DNA from 3 places in the Alkaliphilus metalliredigens QYMF genome. Region 3 is predicted to be linked to each of the others. Evidence: riboswitches for the same ligand, from Rfam matches in the RefSeq annotation. Region 3 holds a riboswitch; each other region holds the start of a gene.
The links. A riboswitch is a leader RNA that binds a small molecule or an ion and turns the genes downstream of it on or off. The one in region 3 is predicted to bind cobalamin.
Positions count from the first base shown of each region.

Region 1 (4,870 bases), 1.0 Mb from region 3:
AAAGCATTGACGGATGAAAGCATGATCTTCAACAAAGAGGATTACTACATAAAAATCACGACGGACAAAGAGAATAAGATGCTGATAATATCTGACATGGGAATTGGAATGACAAAGGAAGAGCTGGAGGAAAATCTAGGTGTTATTGCACAGAGTGGTTCCTTTACATTTAAAAAAGAGAATGAAATAAAGGATGGCTTTGATATCATTGGACAGTTTGGGGTAGGTTTTTACTCTGCATTCATGGTTGCGGATTCAGTGACGGTGATTAGTAAAGCATTAGGAAGTGACCAAGGGTATAAATGGGAATCAATAGGTGCAGAGGGATATACAATTGAGCCCTATGAAAAAGAAAGTGTTGGAACAGAAATCATCCTAAAACTCAAAGAAAATACAGAAGATGAAAAATATGAGGATTACCTAGAGGCGTATCGGTTAAAAACCATCATCAAGAAATATTCAGACTTTATCAGATACCCAATTAAGATGGATATTGAGACAAGCAAGCCCAAAGAAGGGGCAGAAGGTGAATATGAAGAAATAGTAGAAGAGCAAGTTGTCAACAGCATGGTGCCAATGTGGCGAAGAAATAAAAATGAGCTAACAAAGGAAGATTATGATCTTTTTTATTCTGAAAAGCACTACGGTTTTGATAAGCCACTAAAGCATATCCATATTAGTGCAGACGGAGCAGTCAGGTACAATGCAATTTTGTTTATACCTGAAAAAATACCCTATGATTTCTACACAAAGGAATATGAAAAGGGATTAGAGCTCTATTCCAGTGGGGTACTCATCATGAACAAGTGCTCAGACTTGCTTCCTGATTATTTCAGCTTTGTAAAGGGAATGGTTGACTCTGAGGACCTATCACTGAACATTTCAAGGGAAATGCTTCAACATGATCGTCAGCTGAAAATCATTGCTAAAAAAATTAAAGAAAAAATTAAAAGTGAATTAGAATTACTGCTGAAAAATGAGAGAGAACGTTATGAAGAATTCTACGATAGCTTTGGTAGACAGATCAAATATGGGGTTTACAGTGATTTTGGACAAAATAAAGAAACACTGAAGGACTTGTTACTATTTTACTCTTCCAAGGAAAAGAAAATGGTCACTTTAGATGAGTATGTAGGTAGAATGAAGGAGGACCAAAAGTACATTTACTATGCTTCGGGAGATTCTATTGAAAAAATTGATAAAATGCCTCAAACAGAGCTCTTGGCAGAGCAGGGCTACGAAATTTTATACTTTGCTGATGACGTAGATGAATTTGCTATTCGCGTGCTGGTAGATTATAAAGAGAAAGAATTTAAGTCTGTATCTAGTGGAGACTTAGGGATTGAAGAGAAGGATGAAAAAGAGGAGCAAGAAGAGCAAACACAAGGTAGTAAAGAAGTGTTCGCATTTATGAAAGAAGCATTATCTCAGAAAGTCAAGGATGTTAGACCCTCTAAGAGATTAAAAAACCATCCAGTATGTCTTGCAACCGATGGGGATGTGACCATCGAGATGGAAAAAATATTAAGTGCAATGCCAAATAATCAAGAAATAAAGGCCGAAAGAGTTTTAGAGATTAACATCAATCATGATGTATTTAAAACCCTAAAGGAAGCCTTTGACAATGATCAGGAAAAGCTAAAGATCTATACAAATGTACTATACAATCAAGCATTGCTGATTGAAGGACTGACAATTAACGATCCTGTAGAATTTACAAACGATATATGTAAGTTAATGTCATAGTTAAAGTTTCTTAAGCTAAGAACAAGACATGTAAATAGTGAGTAGAAACCCTCTGGAGAATGATTGGTATTCAGAGGGTTTGCTATGGGCGGAAGCTGTCACCTTGTCTGACACAAAATAGCCTCATCATCTTTGACCAGTTATTTTCTGTCCCATGGCTAAAACAGTTGATTTATTATTTTTCCAATGTTATACTTAAGTCGAATTGAATATTGTGTTAGACAAGCTTTCATTTAAAAATGAAATGGGAAGTTTGGTGAAAATCCAACGCGGTCCCGCCACTGTAATGGGGAGTCTTTTTATTAAGTATACCACTGGATAATATCTGGGAAGGTGTAAAAAGATGATGAACCTAAGCCAGGATACCTACTTGTTTAATTTGACGTTTTTCAAACCCACGGTGCATGGGTTTGGAGGCTTTTGATTTTATGCTTTTATATCTAGGAATTGCTCTCTATGATTTATATTCTTCTTCCTAAATGTACAGTATAGAGACAAAGTATATAGCCTTTTATTGCCTGCACATACATAGTAAGTGTGGGCTTTTATTTATAAAAATGTCCAGTTACACAATATTCACAATATATTATCACAAAAGGAGTAGATGTGTTGTGAAGAAAAAACTAAGTATTTTATTTGGTGTTGCGTTATTAATGTTAGTTTTGGTGGCTTGTGGAAGTAATGAGGAGGAGGTGAATACTGCTGAGGATGATGGACACGAAATTCCTTATGAATGGAGCGGTGTTTATACCTTTGAAGAAGATACTTATACTTTGAAGTTCAACAAAAATGAAGGAGATGAGAGCTGTATGATAGCCTTTATCTCAAAAGAGAGTGGTATAACAGACATAGAACACCATGCCATTCATATCATGGAGGCTGACATGGAAGACATTGCAGCGGATTCTCATTTTGTTGCAAAAGATGAATATGGCTATAACTTGATTTTAAATCCTGATACAAGCAATTTTACCATTGATATGGAGAAGTCAGGAGAATACTTTTTATTTGTAGAACATTTTCCAGAAGAATTTGACTTACAAGTACTAGATTCCAGTGGAAATGAACTTATGGCAAAAGATATGGTTGAATATGAGGGTGATCATCAGCATTAAGGATGTTATTTTGTACTTTGGATGCTTGCCCGGGCATCCAAGGTGATTTTAAAAGGTATATTTGAACTGGAGGTGATTCAAGTGCATTTGTCAGATGGTGTTTTGAATCTTCCTATGGCTGTAACGACTTCAATCGCAGCCGGGGGAGTTATGATTTATGCGATTAAAGGGATAAAAGAAGAAGAAATACCTAAAATCAGTTTGATGACGGCGGCTTTCTTTACCTTTGCATTAATAAGTATTCCTATAGGACCAAGTAGTGTACATCCTTTATTAGCAGGGTTGCTGGGTATTATGCTGGGTAGGCGTAGTCCTATTGCTATTTTTATTGGATTACTGCTACAGGCCATCATTTTTCAGCATGGAGGACTTACCACTTTGGGAGTCAATACATTGCTTGTTGCTTTACCAGCTTTGGCTTCCTACAAACTATATTCGAAATTAACATGTAACAAAAAATCACCTGCCATATGGGCTGGTTTTATAGGGGGATTTGCTGTTTTCACCTGTGTTTCCTTACTGATATTGGTTCTTTTTATGACAGATAGTCGGTATAGTGAAGGTTTTTTTTCTGTTGTTAATGTCTTGGCAGTAGGCTATCTTCCATTAATTGCAATGGAGGCAATTCTTACTGGATTTATTATTTCATTTATATACCGGATTCGTCCTCATATTTTAGAAACAACATCTTAAATAAATTAGATGTACAAAGGAGTCTTTTATGGTATCCACTAAACCGACAAAGAGAACAGACTATCATAATGGTCACGAAAAATTAATATCTTGGGGGAGAAACTGGGAGACTAGGACCAAAATAATGACTTGCTTTATGACAGCATTTGGTTTAATTGGTTTGGATAAGTTATCACTCCTGATTTTCTCCTTTTCTCTACTGTTGCTCATTGTAATCTCCATGGGATTTTCAATCAAGTATATACTCTCTAAGCTGGTGTTACTACTGCCTTTTCTGGCTTTAATGAGTGTGCCCCTGATCATTGGTCCTGGATTTCCAGTCACCAATGATCGGTTTGTTTTTCCTTTGATATTAACTTTGAAAGCATTATCTGTTTCTTTACTTATGTTTATTATGATTTTAAGTCAACCGCTACAACAATTTTTAAATGCTTTGTCCCATATGCATCTGCCGCCCTTCTTTATTTCGATTCTTTTTTTGTCATGGCGGTATACTTTTGTTTTATGGGATACCTTAAAAAACACCCAAAGTGCATTGGTTTCTAGGCTATTCAATACTTCATTTAGGAAACGTACGTTTAAAACCTATGGAGAGGTTATGGGAGGGATACTCATTAAATCAATTGATAGATCTGAAAAGCTTTATAGAGCAATGATTGCCCGGGGATTTTCAGGTAGAATATCTAGTTCAAAGCCCCAGTCTATTACAAGGTGGGATATCATAAAGTCATTTTTATTTGTGGGTGTGATCATATCACTTAATATCATTGAAAAGTGGTGGTTCGTATGAAGGCAATTATGATCGAGGGGTTGCGTTATAATTATCCTGATGGGACCCTGGCCATAGATAATATATCTCTTACCATAGAGAAACAGAAAAAAATTGCTTTTTTGGGTGCCAATGGTAGTGGGAAATCTACTTTGCTACATCATTTAAATGGACTGATTATTCCCCAGGAAGGGTCCATAAAAATTATGGGAAATGTAATAAACAAAAAAAACATTAGAGAAATCAGAAAAGCAGTGGGAATGGTTTTTGATAATCCTGAAGATCAATTATTTTCCACAACGGTCTATGATGATGTTGCCTTTGGTCCTAGAAATTTAGGTTATGATGAAGACGCGGTACATGACTGTGTTAATAAAGCACTATCCTTGGTAGGGGCAAAAGAACTACAGCAACGGCCCCCCTATAATTTAAGCTTAGGGCAGAAGAAAAAAGTATCCATTGCTGGTATTCTTGCTATGAATCCAGAAATCATGGTGTTGGACGAACCCTTTTCAGGATTAGATCCCTATTCCCTTGAACAACTTTT
Region 1 covers NC_009633.1:544,279-549,148, forward strand. The annotation lists gene htpG (molecular chaperone HtpG) at 1-1,746, shown strand, start outside; cobalamin riboswitch at 1,953-2,134, shown strand; gene AMET_RS02625 (hypothetical protein) at 2,358-2,861, shown strand; gene AMET_RS02630 (CbiM family transporter) at 2,883-3,554, shown strand; gene AMET_RS02635 (energy-coupling factor transporter transmembrane component T family protein) at 3,583-4,344, shown strand; gene AMET_RS02640 (energy-coupling factor ABC transporter ATP-binding protein) at 4,341-4,870, shown strand, end outside.
Region 1: linked by a shared signal. The riboswitch ahead of AMET_RS02625 (hypothetical protein) and the one ahead of AMET_RS07475 (class I SAM-dependent methyltransferase) in region 3 are both predicted to bind cobalamin.

Region 2 (4,870 bases), 2.1 Mb from region 3:
GAGAGGATAGCACCCTATGGGTGCTTTTTTCTTATATTAAAGCATAGATTATAGTAAAAATATTTATGGAGGGGAATTATGAGGAAAAATCCTAAACCACCAATGATTTTTCTGCCAGGGTTAATGGGGTCAATGGGAAGAGATATGATCCCGGGAACAGGGGACTGGAGCTTCGGAGTGGCTCGATGGATTTATAAACCACTCATTGATGGACTAGAGCAAAGAGGATATGTTTTAAATGAAGATTTGTTTATTTGCTATTATGACTGGAGAAAGGAATCCCATGAGATTGTTGACAGGTATTTAAAGCCAATGCTAAGGAAAGCAAAAGAAAAGTGTCCAGGGCAATCAATTGATATACTCTGCCACAGTAGGGGAGGAATCGTGGCCAGGAGCTATATACAAAGCGGAGAGTATGACTATGACATTGGGAATTTAGTCATGATTGGAACACCCAACGCCGGTGCCATTGATGCCTATTATTTTTGGTCAACGGGAGAAATGTTAAATGATCCTAATCAAAAAGATAATCTCTATGACATGATAAAAAGAGGATATATGTGGATTCTAAGAAAATTATTGAATATTCCCTGGGGAATAGAAAACATCCATGAAATCCATCAATCATTTCCCGCTATACAAGAGATGCTTCCTGCATTGGACTATGGAGACATCTTATATTATAGGAATGGATTTGGGGATTTGAAGCATATCCCAAGACCCTGGATTCGGTATCATAATTTTAAACTTGATGAAATGAATCAAGCCATCGCCCTGCGACATCTAAGAAATCGAGTGGAAGGGATCCATGTGATTGTAGGAACCAATGTAGAAACAAATGAATGTTTATTAGTTGATGGTAAAAAATTCATCTATGAGAATCAAGAGGTCATTGTTGATCATACTGTCACCTATAAAGGAGATGGGACTGTAACAAAAAACAGTGCCCAGTTACCCCCTTTCGATTACTATGAAATAGAAAAGAACCATCATCAAATGGTGGGAGCCTCCCTAGAGATATTGCAAGAGATTTATGGGTTAGACATAATTGATAGTATAGAGGAGGATGAGGTTTGCGAAACATTACATTTTATTTTTCATTACCATCATCGCTTAAAGATTGAAAAGAATGGCAAGCTACTTTTAGTCTATCAAGATAAAAAAGTGAACACTGAGTATGAATACATTTCAGAAGAGTTCGGAGAACGATATGTCTGGATAGCTCTAAAAAATATACCAGGGGGTATTTATACAGGTGAAATGATCACAAAGGATACTGATTTAGAGAAATTAGATTTTATCATTATAGGGAATGGTGTGGAAGAGGAATTGAAAGGAAGAGAGATCTTGAGACAGGACCGTGCTTCTGTGCAGGTGACATTTACATTTGAAGTCACTAACTAGAAGGGCCAATATAGCTATTGCCTATGAACTATAAATTTGATATGATAAGGATGAATTAAATCGAATTGGTGCTTTATCAAAGCTTAATAGGGAAAGTGGTTGAAATCCACTACAGCCCCCGCTACTGTAAGTGAGGATGAGTCCAGCAAAACCACTGATTGTGTCAATTGGGAAGGTGCTGGGTGTCAGAAGAATCACAAGTCAGGAGACCTGCCAACCCTAATTCCAAACAAACCTTCGGAGGGAAGGGTGGATCCTGCTGCTTGTATATTATTCCCTTACCTAATTTTAGGTAAGGGTTTTGTTTTTTGAAGAATTTGAAGAACTAAACTATTAATAAAAGGGGTTTGCTCATGAGTGGAAAAAAACTTGTACTGGTTACTGGTGGCGCTAGAAGTGGGAAAAGTAGCTTTGGAGAGTCATTATTGAGGGAGAAACAGGGAAATATATTATATATTGCCACTGCCCAAGCCTTCGATGAGGAAATGAAGGAACGTATCAAGCATCACAAAATACAAAGACCATCCCATTGGATGACCCATGAAGGGTATGAAAATTTAGGTCCGGTCATAAGTGTCTTGGGCGGTCAAATAGAAGGGGTACTACTAGACTGTGTCACAATCATGGTGACGAACTTAATGTTTCAACTAGAATCCAATTGGGATGAGGTGGGTACAGAAAGAATTCATCAGGTGGAGAATCACATCCAAGCAGAGGTAAAGACCTTGCTAGATACAGTAAAGGGCTTAGAGATACCAGTCATATTCATTACAAATGAAATTGGTATGGGAATCGTCCCAGAGAATAAGCTTGCGCGGATTTTTCGGGACATTGCAGGAAGGGTTAACCAAATGATTGCCAAGGAAGCAGACCAGGTTTATTTAGTGACATGTGGGATATCACAACGGATCAAATAGAAAAATACAAGGAGGGTTATAATGAGTAAAAAGCTAGAACAAGGATTAATACATATTTATACAGGTGATGGAAAAGGAAAGACGACAGCTGCACTGGGTCAAGGAATGCGAACAGCTGGGGCCGGCTATCGTGTACTCATGGTACAGTTCTTAAAAGGAAATGAAACTGGAGAGTTAAATAGTATTGAGAAGCTGGGAGAAGGCTTTGAAATCATGAGATTTGGACCTATCAATAATTTTTATCGAAATCTAAGTTCAGAAAGACGGGTAGAGGTAAAAGAAGATATTGGACAGGGAATAGAACAAATTGAGGTGCTTATGATAGCAGATGCATATGATTTGATTATTCTAGATGAAATCATGGCTTCGATCTATTTGGATATTGTCTCAGTTGAGGCTATTATCAGTCTCATAGACAAAAAACCCAATCATGTTGAATTGATTTTAACAGGCAGACAAGCACCAGAAGTTTTGGTCCAACGTGCAGATTATGTGACGGAAATGAAAATGATCAAGCATCCCTTCGAAAAAGGGATTATATCTAGGGAAGGTATTGAACATTGATATGAATCGATTTATTAGTATTTTACAATTCTTAACACGAATTCCTATCAAAAGGGATGTTCCTATGGAGGAAGCATTTCACAAAGGAATTATCTATTTTCCAGTGGTGGGGGGCATTATTGGTGCACTGCTCATGGTAGCCTATCGAGGCGCTTCTCTATATCTAGCACATTCTTTATCTGCTCTATTAACCGTGGGATTTTTTGTTTTTCTTACGGGAGGCCTACACCTAGATGGATTGGGTGACACATTTGATGGACTGTACAGTAATCGTAATAAGGAAACCATACTGGAGATTATGAAGGACAGTAGACTGGGAACGAATGGTGTCCTAGCTATGGTATTTATCCTACTTCTAAAGCTTTACGGAATCCAGGGATTAGGAGAACATCAAATCTATTGGGGAATCATACTGATGCCAGTAATGGGAAGACAGGCTATCGTATATGGCTGTTATCGAACAATCTATGGTCGAAGCCAGGGCTTAGGACATCTCTTTATTGGAAAGGTCAGTAAAAAAGAGCTATTGATCAGCAGTTTGTTGACCTTTATCTTGGCGGCCATGCATTTGCCTAGTCTTATTTTTGCTCTTCTGCTACCCATAGGAAGTCAATTATATAAAGGGCATGTAATGAAGAAAATTGATGGCATGACCGGGGATACATTAGGATCCCTATGTGAGTTGACTGAAGGATGCTATTTATTATTTATCCTTTTGATTACTGGGGCAGGATTGTTCTAAGGAACCCGAGGAAAGGAATCGTAGGTGGATGATAATGAAAAGAAGGGGTGCGTAAATGACTCGAATTTATTTGATACGGCACGGGGAAACCCAGGATAACTATGAAAAAAAGCTTTGTGGTTGGATTGATGGGCCTTTAAATCAATTAGGAAAAATTCAAGCCGCTGGCTGCGGAGAGGCATTGAGAAACATAAAAATGCATGTCATTTATACCAGTCCCCTAAAGCGTGCCTATGAAACTGCAGAGGCAATTAGAGGGGAACGACAAGAAGAAGTCATTGTTGTAGAAGAGCTTAAAGAGCTCCACTTTGGAGATTTGGAAGGATGGACCATGAAGGCAGTACAAGAAACACATCCAGATATTTATAATGGAATTAGAACTGATTCAGTAAATTTTCAGTTTCCCAATGGGGAAAGCATGAAGCAAATGCATGAACGAGCAACCAAGAAGATAGAAGAGCTGATTGAGAAACATCCCAATGAAAATATTGTGATTGTGGCACACTCCGGTGTACTCCGAAGTGTGATTGCACATTTGATAACGGGCAAAATTGATCATCATTGGAGTTTTAAAGTAGATCATTGTAGTATTTCAATAGTTGAGAAGGTTGGAGACATGTATGTTTTAAACAAGCTCAACCAGGACAGACATCTAGTGTAACGAGGAGGCCTAATGAATGAAAAACAAAAAAATACTTTTGTTAATAATAGGAGTACTTTTAATGATAGGGCTCTTCACAGGCTGTGCAGCACAACAGGAAGAGATTACTGAAGGAGAAATCCCTGAAGAGGTCCTGGATGAAACAGAAAAGAGATATCCCTTAGAAATAACCGATGGGCTAGGATATGATATTATTATTGAAGCAAAACCAGAGCGAATCATCTCCATTTCACCAAGTCAAACAGAAATTTTGTACGCCCTAGGACTAGGTGATCGACTTGTAGGGGTGTCAGACTACTGCGATTATCCTGAAGAAGCCTTGACAAAGGAAAAAGTCGGAAGCTCTTGGACTGTTAATGTCGAGCGAATTATTGAATTGATGCCAGATGTTGTTTTTACATTTGGAGATAGCCAACCTGAAGCAATGCAACAAATTGCAGCCGCTGGTATCACCGTGGTGAGGTATGTGCCAGAATCCATCGATGAGATTTTTGAAACAATGAGATCCACAGGAGAAATCACAGATACAGTAGCTGAAGCAGAAAGTGTTATTGCTGAAATGGCAGAAAAAAGAGATGCCAT
Region 2 covers NC_009633.1:3,717,953-3,722,822, reverse strand. The annotation lists gene AMET_RS17815 (DUF2225 domain-containing protein) at 1-10, shown strand, start outside; gene AMET_RS17810 (lipase family alpha/beta hydrolase) at 79-1,404, shown strand; cobalamin riboswitch at 1,454-1,636, shown strand; gene cobU (bifunctional adenosylcobinamide kinase/adenosylcobinamide-phosphate guanylyltransferase) at 1,758-2,321, shown strand; gene AMET_RS17795 (cob(I)yrinic acid a,c-diamide adenosyltransferase) at 2,343-2,885, shown strand; gene cobS (adenosylcobinamide-GDP ribazoletransferase) at 2,887-3,627, shown strand; gene AMET_RS17785 (histidine phosphatase family protein) at 3,683-4,288, shown strand; gene AMET_RS17780 (ABC transporter substrate-binding protein) at 4,305-4,870, shown strand, end outside.
Region 2: linked by a shared signal. The riboswitch ahead of cobU (bifunctional adenosylcobinamide kinase/adenosylcobinamide-phosphate guanylyltransferase) and the one ahead of AMET_RS07475 (class I SAM-dependent methyltransferase) in region 3 are both predicted to bind cobalamin.

Region 3 (4,870 bases):
CAAGGGGAGATAAGAACACCCAAAAGGTTGAGAAGAAAGATTTCTATTTAAATGAACTGATAGATGATGTTGTTAAGGAAACAAGAATGATAGATGGATCTCATCAGATTATTAATCTAAAGAATGAGGGTATTTTAATGAACGCAGATCCAAGACTCATAAAAGAGTCCTTACGAATTTTCATAGATAACTGTATAAAATACACACCTAGTGGAGGCAGTATTAAAATTGAATCCATTCTTAAAAAAAATGAGGTGGAAATTTCTATAGAAGATACAGGCATTGGCATTTCAAAGGAAGATTTACCTAACATATTTAATCGATTTTATAGGGCGGACAAGTCAAGAACCAAGGGAATAGACGGAACAGGGGGGACAGGCCTTGGACTTGCCATAGCAAGCTGGATTATTCAAAGACATAATGGTCGAATTAAAGTAGAAAGCCAGATAGATGTAGGTACTAAAGTCGTGATCAATCTTCCGAGACATGTGCACCCGGACTTATAATAAACAATGAAATAACAACATGATTGACTCGTATAGTCAGCGCTGCTGTTGCTTAATAAGTACGTTGACTAGGCGAGTGGATGATTGAAGTTTTGAGGAGGCAATTGGAATGTTTTAGATATTTTTCAGCCAGTACGGAAAATATTTTGTTGAGAATTAAGTTTTTAAGTGAAAACTCAGATTTATTCGATTTCATAGTGGGTACTGATTTAAAGGATATTGATGAAAATTACAATGCAAATAATTTGATAATAAATTGACAATACTGGAAAAATATACTACTATGATATTATAAAGTAAAAATTATGATAAATACTAAGTCATGAAGACGAACTAGCTATATTTCAACCATGAAGGTTGTTCTAAGGGCTATAACTGTATTCAGTGACTTTATTAATTTTTTGAGGGGGATGACAAATGGATAAACAATTATGGGAAAAAGCAGTGGCGTTTCATGGGCATGAGTGTCCAGGGTTAGCTATAGGCTATAAAGCCTATGAGGCCGCCAAAGAAAAACTAAAGGTTGGTTTTTCAAAGGATGAAGATATAGTATGTGTAACGGAAAATGATGCCTGTGGTGTAGATGCAATTCAACTATTATTAGGATGTAGCTTTGGAAAGGGAAATCTTATTTATCGTGGTACTGGAAAGCAAGCCTTTAGCTTCTTTAACCGTACCACTGGAGAAAGTATGAGAATTGTATTGAAACCTTCTGACAAGAAAATGGATAGAGGAGAAAGACAAGCTTATTTGTTAGAGGCACCAATCGAAGAAATTTTTGAATTTAAAACACCTAAATTTGAATTGCCAGAAAGAGCAAGGATTTTTACCACGATTGCCTGTGAAGATTGTGGAGAGGGAGCTCCAGAGCATAAAATTCGCTTAATGGAGGGGAAAAGGGTTTGTTTAGATTGCTTTAAAGATTATTCTAGGGAATTATAAAACGAATTAGTTATATTTGTTTAATAAAGTCATGAAGGCACATTCTTTGCTGAAGCAAGAAGTGTTTTTATGGCTTTTGTTTTTAAAAAGGATAACTTCAACTATTCATTAAACTGGGTACTCTTTATGTACTTGATGAAGAGGTTTCTACAAAGTAGCTTGTAACGCAGCCTTTAACCATAAAACCGCAAAGGTTTGGTATACAGTTAGAAAAATTCTACTTTAAAGAAGTTATTAAATTTTATAAGAAAAATAAAAATCTTAAAATAGGAGACAGGTATATGGGTAAAAGTTACAGTAATGTTTCAATGGCTATTATTAGAAGGCTACCTAAATATTATGAATACCTAAAGCAGCTTATAGATAAAAATATAGATAGAATTTCCTCAAAAGAATTAAGTCGTATGATTGGATTTACACCCTCACAAATACGGCAAGACTTAAATAAGTTTGGGGGATTTGGCCAACAGGGATATGGCTATAACGTAGAAGTATTGTATGGAGAAATTGAAAAGATACTAGGCCTAAATCAGAGCTACAGTATCGTGGTAGTAGGAGCGGGAAGCCTAGGCCAAGGTATTGTTAATCATATTGATTTTGAAAATTGTGGATTTGATTTAAAGGCATTGTTTGATATTAAATATAAGTTTATGGGTAAGAAGATTAAGGGTGCCCCTATCTTTTATATAGATGAGTTGCAAAAGTTTATAAGTGAAAACCATATTGATATTGGAGTAATCTGTATGCCTGAGGAGTTTGTACAAGATACTGCAAACAAATTAATAGAGTCAGGTGTATCTGCTATTTGGAATTTTTCACCTATAGATCTTGACGCCCCAGAAGGAGTAATTGTAGAAAACATGAATCTAAACAATGGTTTGCTTACCCTATCTTATTTTGTAAGCAACAGTGGAAAAGATCAGGTTAAATAACGCAATATGATTTTAAATAATATTTGTTTTTATGGAAAATAATTTGACAAAATTGCTATAATATAGTATTTTTAAATAGAAATTTAAAATAATTAAAAATTTAACAAAAAATAGCTTATAAGGTGCTCTTTCATAGAGTTAAAAGGGAAAGTGGTGTAAATCCACTACAGCCCCCGCTACTGTAAATGGGTATGAAATCCGCGAATGCCATTGGGAAACCGAGAAGGTCGGAGAGTAAGATGATCCATAAGTCAGGAAACCTGCCTTATATTGTTATAAAACGAAACCTTCGGAGGGGAGGTGTTTTTTCTTGAGGATTTTTTGTTTTGATTTGAGATGAAACCACGAAGGTTTAGTGTGCAATCATGAAGATTGTTACTTTACTTTTTCGTGGTTTTTTGTTTTAGAGTCACAAATTAGTTGTTGAATTTGAGAGGGGCGAAGTATTATGAGGGATGTAGAAAAAATTGTGTACTGGAAAGATGCTTGGGAAAAAAAGAAAATGGATACTAAAAAGTCTGAAGTTTTTTGGGATAACAGAGCAGCGTTCTTTAATACAAAGGTTTCTCTAGAGAAAAATGAATCCAGCGACATTATAGACTTGTTATTAAAAAAAGAAATGTTGCATGAAGAAATGTCGGTATTAGATATAGGCTGTGGACCTGGAAAACATACCATTCCGATGGCACGTATTGTAAAGAAAATCACTGCTTTAGATATTTCCGAAAATATGCTAAACCATCTTCAAAACAATGCTAAAAAGATGAATTTAGATAATATTAAAACATTGAAGAAAGATTGGAAGGATATTGATTTAGAAAAAGAAGGGTGGAACAAAGCCTTTGATTTCGTATTTGCTTCTATGACACCTGGCGTATTTGATTTTAATACCCTAGAAAAAATGACAAAGGCTAGTAAAAACTATTGTTTTTTAAGTGGATTTGTTGATCGAGAGGACTCTATTTTTGATGAAGTAGAAGCAGAAATTTCAAAAATATATTCTTTGGAAAAACGAAAGGATAAAAAAGTATACTATGCCTTTAATGTTCTGTGGCACTTGGGTTATACCCCAGAGGTGTTTTACCTGAATAGAGAGTGGGAGGACATAAGAACAGTAGAGGAAACATGGCAGTTATATGTAGATAAGATTTCTATGCAAGTTGAATTAAAAGAAGAAGAAAAAATGTATATCAAGGAAGAACTAAAAAAACATCAAAATAATGGCAAGGTAAAGGAAAAAACAAAGGTTAAAATAGGTGTTTTGACTTGGAGTGTATAAATGTAAGCATATATTCACAGGGGAGTTCTATTTCCTAAAATAAAATAGCTCGAAGAGGAGTGAAGGATATGAGTTGGAAACAATGGAAAAAAGGAATGGTAATGATTGTAGTAGGTATGATGATGTTGTCACTTATTGGTTGTGGGACAGATACTTCACAAGAAGAAGTGGAAACCGTGGGGTCAAACAATGAAACTGAAGCAAATAAAGAAAAAGAAGATGTGGTGCTAAAGCTAGGAGGCGGAGACTGGGGATATCCATCACCCTATCTACATTATTCCAGAGGACCTGGTATTTATAAAATGCAGCTGATTTTTGATAGTTTGTTAGAATACGGTGAAGAAGGGTTAATTCCATGGCTTGCCAAGGAATGGGAGGTTTCGGAAGATGGACTTAACTATATCTTTACGCTACAGGAGGGGGTAAAATGGCATGATGGTCAGGTCTTAACAGCAGAGGATGTAAAGTTCTCCTTTGAGTTTTCGGAAAAACATCCTCCAGTACAGAATTATATTATGGTTGGGGATCAGTCAATAATAAAGGAAATTGAAATTCTAGAGGATGGTAGGGTGAAATTTACTTTTGCAGAAAAGAATGCAACTATTTTAGAAAAAATAGGAACAGTAAGAATCATTCCAGAGCATATTTGGTCAGAGGTAGAGGATCCAGAAAGCTTCCAGGATGAAAGAGCAGTAATAGGCTGTGGACCCTATACATTAACGAACTATAGTAAAGAACACAGTACCTACGAATTTACAGCTTTTAAGGATTATTGGGGACCAAAACAGAAGGTGGAAAAAATTCAATTTGTGCCTGTGAGTGATGAAATTATGGCATTTGAGAACGAAGAGATAGACCAAATCGGTGTAGGGGCCGATTTATTGGATCGATATATGGGAGATCCTACTTTTACAGTGTTAGAGAATCCAGCATTTTGGGGATACCGTTTAACACTTAATATGGAAAAAAATCCGATATTTAAGGAAAAGGAGATTCGTCAAGCGATTGCCTATGGTATAGACCAACAAGAAATGGTGGACAAGGTGGAAAGGGGTGCTGCTGTCGTAGCAAGTGCAGGTTATTTACCAGAGGACCATGTATGGTATAATCCAGCAGTGAAAAAATATCCTTTTGATGAGGATAAGGCTAAAACATTGTTGGGAGATGAAAAAGTATCGTTTCAATTATTGACGGGTAATTCCAATGCAGAG
Region 3 covers NC_009633.1:1,568,243-1,573,112, forward strand. The annotation lists gene AMET_RS07460 (sensor histidine kinase) at 1-506, shown strand, start outside; gene AMET_RS07465 (FmdE family protein) at 924-1,448, shown strand; gene AMET_RS07470 (redox-sensing transcriptional repressor Rex) at 1,730-2,380, shown strand; cobalamin riboswitch at 2,484-2,662, shown strand; gene AMET_RS07475 (class I SAM-dependent methyltransferase) at 2,829-3,659, shown strand; gene AMET_RS07480 (ABC transporter substrate-binding protein) at 3,728-4,870, shown strand, end outside.